DNA from 2 places in the Herbaspirillum sp. C7C2 genome. Region 2 is predicted to be linked to the other one. Evidence: predicted binding sites of a transcription regulator. Region 2 holds the regulator's gene; the other holds the start of a gene.
The links. Region 2 encodes FliA, which starts transcription of late flagellar genes. Its sites were predicted from a motif close to CTAAAGTTTNNNNNNNNNNNGCCGNTA; they were not measured.
Positions count from the first base shown of each region.

Region 1: fliD (flagellar filament capping protein FliD) is a predicted target of FliA. The motif match lies at 1,484-1,510, and genes of this name have one in related genera.

Region 1 covers NZ_JABXGI010000001.1:723,292-726,695, reverse strand. The annotation lists gene HWE04_RS03310 (aspartate aminotransferase family protein) at 1-638, shown strand, start outside; gene HWE04_RS03305 (Lrp/AsnC family transcriptional regulator) at 772-1,266, shown strand; gene fliD (flagellar filament capping protein FliD) at 1,583-3,404, shown strand, end outside.
Region 2 covers NZ_JABXGI010000008.1:92,257-95,660, forward strand. The annotation lists gene flgA (flagellar basal body P-ring formation chaperone FlgA) at 1-145, shown strand, start outside; gene flgM (flagellar biosynthesis anti-sigma factor FlgM) at 329-649, shown strand; gene HWE04_RS13195 (flagella synthesis protein FlgN) at 680-1,138, shown strand; gene HWE04_RS13200 (RNA polymerase sigma factor FliA) at 1,368-2,105, opposite strand; gene HWE04_RS13205 (MinD/ParA family ATP-binding protein) at 2,111-2,911, opposite strand; gene flhF (flagellar biosynthesis protein FlhF) at 2,946-3,404, opposite strand, start outside.

The DNA of each region.
Region 1 (3,404 bases), on a different contig from region 2:
TGGGCATCCTGTTCGTGGTGGACGAGGTGATCACCGGCTTCGGCCGCACCGGCCCCATGTTTGCCTGCCTGGACGAAGACGTGCAGCCGGACCTGATGACCATGGCCAAGGGCCTGACCGCGGGCTACGCGCCGATGGGCGCGGTGATGATGTCGGACCGGGTCTACCAGGGCATTGCCGATGGCGCGCCCATGAGCACCGTGGTCGGCCACGGCCAGACCTATTCGGCCCATCCGGTCAGTGCGGCGGTGGCGCTGGAGGTGCTGCGCCTGTACGAGGAAGGTGGCCTGCTGGAAAACGGTCGTCGGGTCGAACCCCATTTCACAGCAGGCCTGCGCGCCCTGCTGGATCATCCGCTGGTGGGGGATGCCCGCAGCCGGGGGCTGCTGGGTGCTCTGGAGCTGGTGGCCGACAAGCACACCAAGGCGCGCTTCGCGCCCGAACTGAAGCTGCATGAACGCATCTTCAAGGTGGCCTACCAGCAGGGCCTGGTGTTCCGCGCCTTCGGCGACAACATCCTCGGCTTTGCGCCGGCGCTGTGCTATACACCGGCCGATTTCGAACTGATGTTCCAGCGGCTGAAGGCCATCCTCGATGAAGTGCTGGCCCAGCCCGAGGTGCGCCAGGCGCTCAAATAAGCCGCCCAATGCGAGTAAAGCTCCCGGTCACATGCCAAAAACAGGGACCGGAGGAGTTAAAATGCCCTGACATCCGGCCTGCCTTCCCCGCCCAGGGACAGCAGGCCGGTTGAGTCGAATAACCCGAGGCAACATGATGACTAACGGCGCGTTGAAACTGGACCGGATCGATCTGAGGATTTTGTGTCACCTGCAGGAAAATAGCCGCATTACCAATGTGATCCTGGCCGACGCCGTCGGCCTGTCCCCCAGCCCCTGCCTGATCCGCGTCAAGCGCCTGGAAAAAGCCGGCTACATCAGCGGCTACGGCGCCTACATCCGCCTGGAAAAACTGGCCGACGTGCAGATCGTGTTCACCGAGGTGACGCTGTCGGACCACCGCCGCGAAGACTTCGCCAAGTTCGAGTCCTATATCCGCAATGTCGACGAGATCATCGAATGCCACCTGGTCAGCGGGGGTTACGACTACCTGCTCAAGTTCATGACCCGCAGCGTGGTGCATTACCAGAGCGTGATCGAGTCGCTGCTGGAGCAGAACCTGCGCATTGAAAAGTATTTCAGCTACATCGTCATCAAGTCACCCTTCATCAAGCATCACTACCCGCTGGAAAAGTTCATCCAGACCTGATCCGGACTGAAGCCAGGGGGGGATGGGGCATGGGCCGGAGGCTCCGTGCCGCTCCTTTCCGCTCCTTTCCGCTCCTTGCCGCCCTCTGCAGCCTTCCTTCTGTCTTCCCGCCGCCCTCCCCCGTCCGCTGCCCGCCCTGTTTAGCTGCGCGGGCCGCATCTCCATCAAATCTCCACAAAAATCCCGAACAAATTCCAGTTTTGGTCAGCAAACTGACCTTTACTTTTGTAAAGAGCTGCCGTTAATGTGGCGAACGCTGACGATTTGTCAGTGTTTCCAGATTACAAGAAGAATTCGATATTGTTCAGGGGTCAACATGGCAACTTCCACCGGGTCCATCTCCACGTCGGCCGGTCCGCTCGATGTGGCGACCTTGGTCAACCAGCTCATTTCGGTTGAAAGCAAGTCGCGGCTCACGCCGCTGAAAAACAAGGAAACCGGCTTCAACACGCTCATTTCGGCCTACGGGACGCTGAAGAACGCGCTGTCGACCTATCAGAGCGCCCTCAAGGGGATGACCTCGGCCACCTTCAGCGCCCAGAAGACCACCCTGACCAACGCCGGTACCGGCACGGGCCTCACCACCGATCCGCTCACGGCCGAGACCAACACCGATGAATCGACCAAGGTACTGGCGCAGAAGCTGAAGTCGGGCGGCTATGCCACCGGCACCACCTTCAATGCCGGCGATTCGGTCGCCATCAAGGTGGGCAGCAACCAGCCCACCTTCATCACGCTCAAGGCCAATGCCACGCTGGCCGGCGTGCGCGATGCGATCAATGCCTCCAAGGCCGGGGTTACGGCGTCGATCACCACCGACGGCAGCGGCGACCACCTGGTGCTGGAATCCAATACCGGCGGCACCGCCAATACCATCAAGATCACCGCCAACAACACCCTCTCGGGGCTGAGCTACGATCCGGCCTCCAGCACGCCGGGCAGCGTGACCCAGGTGCAGGCGCCGCGCGACGCGGCCAAGGCGGCGTCGGGCTCGTACAGCCTGGCGGTGAACCAGCTGGCGCAAGCGGTCAAGGTCAGCTCGGCCGGCATCGCCCCGGGCAGCACCTTCGACAATGGCGTGCTGGCCATCAAGACCGGCAACGGCTCGACCGTGCTGATCCAGCCCAAGACCAATACCCTGGCCGGTGTGCGTGATGCCATCAACGCCAGCGAAGCGGGCGTGAGCGCCTCCATCGTCAGCGATGGCACCAATGACCACCTGGTGCTGACCGCCAAGGATAGCGGCGCGGCCAACACCCTGCGGGTCAGCGGTACCGGCTCGTTTGCGCCGTTCGCCTTCGATCCCAGCGGCACCGTCACCACCCCGGGCGTGACGGCTGGCCAGACCTTCACCACTGGCGCGCTGGCACTGCAGGTGGGCAACAAGTCTTTCAACATCACCCCGACCGATCTGGACGCCAGTGGCGACATCCGTCTCAATGACGTGATGAAGGCCATCAACGACGCCAACACCGGCGTGACAGCCAGCATCACCACCAGCGGCGGCAAGGAGCAGCTGGTGCTCACCCCGACCGGCAGCGACGCGGTCAAGCTGACCGGCAGCAATGATTACGCCGGCCTCACCGGCAGCAGCATGGGCCAGCTGGCCAAGGCGCAGGATGCGCGGATGACCATCGACGGCGTGGTCGTGACCAGCACCAGCAACAAGGTCACCAACGTGATCTCGGGGGTGACGCTGAACCTGAGCAAGGTTACCAATGCCACCGACAATTTCACACTGGCCATTTCCAATGACACCAGCGGCCTGACCACCGCCGCCAATACCTTCGTCAACGCCTACAACACGCTGGCCAAGGCGGTGACCAACCTGACCAAGCAAACCCCGTCCACCACCAAGGGCGAGGCCAATACCGGCTCGCCGCTGGCCTCGGAATCGTCGGTGCTGAACATGATGGCGCAGATCCGCAGCACCATGCTGGGGGCGCTGGGGGAAGGCGGGGGGATGAACCTGTCGCAGGTCGGCATCTCCTTCCAGAAGGACGGCACGCTGGCGCTGGATTCGACCAAGCTGACCACGGCTGCCAACAAGGACTTCGAGGGCATCAGCAAGCTCTTCACCGCCACGGGCGGCGTGGTCACCAAGCTGCAGACGGTGATGGATGGCATCCTGAAGGAAG
Region 2 (3,404 bases):
GATCGGCCCGGGCTTCCAGATTTCCACGGAAGCGCGCGCCATGACCAACGCCAATGAAGGCCAGATGGCGCAGGCACGGACCGCCGCCGGGCAAGTGGTCAGCGGCATCGCCAAGGCGGGCGGCATTCTGGAAATCAACTATTGATAGAGGGCAATCCTGAAGAAAGGACTGTCTAGCCGGGATCTGCAGCCGGGCGTCGGAAATGTGAAGAAAATTTCTCCCATTTCGTCATTTTGGCGCCCTGGATGTTAAAGTTTGCGCAGAACTGGTCGATAATCCATACGACAGGCGGGTGCGATGCGCCCCCACCCTACAAGGAATACTGCCGTGAACGTTAACGACGCCCTCAAATCCGCTGCCCTCAACAGCGAGCAGACCCAGGCCCAGCCTCGCAACAACGCCCCCGCCGGCGCTGCTGCCAGCAATGGTGCCGCGGCCACTGCAGCCACTTCCGATAGCGTGCGCCTGTCCAGCACCTATCAGTCGCTGGAAACCAAGGTCAACAGCAACAGCAGCAGTTTCGATGCCAAGAAAGTGGCCGAAATCAAGGCTGCCATCGCCAACGGCACCTTCCAGATCGATCCGGAAAAAGTGGCCAATGGCCTGATCGACACCGTCAAGACCCTGATCAGCGCCCGTCCGGCCTGATCGTCACTGCCTTCGCACAGGATGACCCGCATGAATCCGGCCAGCAACCTGCCTCTGGAACACGCTGCCCTGTCCCGCCTGGTCGAAAAACTGAATCAGGAACAGGCCTTGCTGGCTGAAGCCACCGCCGAAGGCCTGACCGACATCATTTCCGAAAAAGCCACCATCGTTTCCGACATGGCCACGCTGGCCGGTAACCGCCACAGCCTGCTGGGCAGCCTGGGTTACAGCGAAGACGAGGCCGGCATGCAGCAGTGGATGAACGAACATGGCAGCGACGCCGACAAGGACGTCTGGGCCGGCCTGTTCGAACTGGCCCAGGATGCCAAGGAGCTCAACCGCGTCAATGGTTTGCTGATCGGCAAGAAGCTTTCGATCAACCAGAGCGCACTCACCATCCTGCAGGGCAAGACCGGCACCGGTAACTTCTATGGACCGGATGGACAGAACAGCATCAAATCTTCCGGCCGCAGGCTTGGCGTGGTCTGACCACCCTCCAAGCCGAGCGCCACGAGCGCAATCGCCGCAGATTCAAAGACCCCGAGTGCCATGCCTCGGGGTCTTTTTTTGTGCCGTGCAGGTGCCTCAAGCTTTACCTGCTCAGCGCAAGCTGGGTCAGACCCAAGGCGGCACGCAAGAGCTCGATGGAATTAAAAACGGCTCCCGAAGGAGCCGTCAGAGCATGCCGGAGCGCGTCCTCCCGGACGCAAATCACTTCTCAGGCCACCCCACTCCACGAATGCTCCCGCAGATAGGAACGCATGCGTGAGATCGCCTGGCTGTGCAGCTGGCACACGCGAGATTCGGACACGCCCATGACGGCGCCGATCTCCTTGAGGTTCATTTCCTGCTCGTAGTAGAGGGCCATCAGGATCTGCTCGCGCTCGGGCAGGGCCTTGATGGAGTCCACCACGGCTTCGCGGAAGCCGCCATTGATCAGGTTCTGCAACGGGTCGTCGTCGGACTCGGCGGTCTGGTAGCGGTCCAGGAAATGTTCATGGCCACCATCGTCGTCGTGGAAATCCTCGTAGTAGATCAGCTGGTGCCCACCGCATTCGCTGAGCAGCGACTGATACTCGGTGAGGCTGATCTTGAGGTGCTGCGCCACTTCGGTTTCCTGCGGCTGGCGACCGAGCTGCTGCAGCAAGGCCTGCATGGCTTCGTCCACCTTGCGGGCGTTCTGACGGATGCTGCGCGGCAGCCAGTCGCTGCTGCGCAGTTCGTCGAGCATGGCGCCACGAATGCGTTGTACGGCATAGGTCTCGAACTGCGCGCCATGGGTCTCTTCGTAGCGGTTGACGGCGTCGAGCAAGCCCATCATGCCGGCCTGGATCAGGTCGTCCACCTCTACGCTAGGGGGCAATTTGGCCTTGAGCTGATGCGCCAGTTTCTTGACCAGCGGCGCATGCTGCTCCAGCACATCGTTCTTGCCCTTTTTTCCCTTGACGTTATACATGCACGTCACACTCCCAGGCTTGCACCATCGGTTGCCATTCCGTAAGTGCTGCGGGCCGTATCGGCCGCCGTGAATTGCTTGGACAGGCGCTGGAAAGCCAGCGCCGCACCGGCAAAGGGAAACACATCCATCACCGCCCGCCCCTGGCCGGTAGCGCGGCGGATATGGTCGTCGGCCGGGATGGCGCCGAGGAAATTCAACTGCGCTGCCAGATAGCGGCTGGCGGCCTGGGCCATGTTGGCGTAGACGGTGCGCGCCTCGGCCTCGGTGGCGTCATTGACGATCAGGCTGAAGGGACGGCGTCCGATACGGTCGCTCAGGCTCTTCAGGAGCACATAGGCGGCCTTGATCGAGGTGGCCGTGGTCGAGACCTGGATCACGATCTCGCCCATTTCCATGGTCGGCACCGGCAAGGACTGATCGCTGGCCAGCACGCCATTGACGAGGGTGATCTCGGCCTGCTCAATGAGGCTGTCGAAAATCTCGGCCAGACGGCCGGCCTGGGGATCGCTGGCCGCCGGCACGGTACGGCGGGCGATGCGGGCCATGGCAAAACCTTCGGGCAGCATGCGGGTGGCCTCGCGCAAGGGGCGTTCGGCACGCGCCACTTCCTGCAAGGTGGCGACGTCGTGGCGCAGGCCGATGCGGGTCAGCAGGCCGGTACTGGCCACGTCGCCATCGACAACCAGCACGTTATGCTTGGCCTGCGACAGGGAGGCGGCAATATTGATAAGCATGGCGCTCTTCTCTTCTTCACCCAGCACCGAGAAGAAAGTGAACAGTCGGGGGACCGGACGCTCCAGCATCCGGCGCAGTCCGGCCGCCTGGTCGATATCGTAACTAGCCAAAGCTCACCTCGCGCAAACCTTTGTCGTTCATGGACATCGCGGTGGGGCCGATCACGCCGGGCAGTTCGCCTTCCTGGAATTCAAAAGGGGCGGTCTCGCGTTTCTGCTTGAAAGCACGGTCTGCCAGGTACAGCTTGTTGGCCACGTGCAGGTCTTCCGGCACGCGCTGGCCGTTGGCGACGTAGTGCAGGTTGAGCTTGTGGCGGATCACCACGTCTAGCACGTTGCCGATGGTGGCAGCTTCATCAAGCTTGGTGATGATGCAGCCGGCCAGACCGGAGCTGGAGTAGGCATGCACCACTTCATTGAGAGTGCCACCAGTGGCGGTGGCGTTCAGGCACAGCAGGCGCTTGATGTCCACGCCGGCACCGGCCAGCATGGCGTCCTGCTCGGCCACCATCTGGTCGCGCTGGCCTACCCCTGCGGTATCGATGAGCACGGTGTGCTTGCC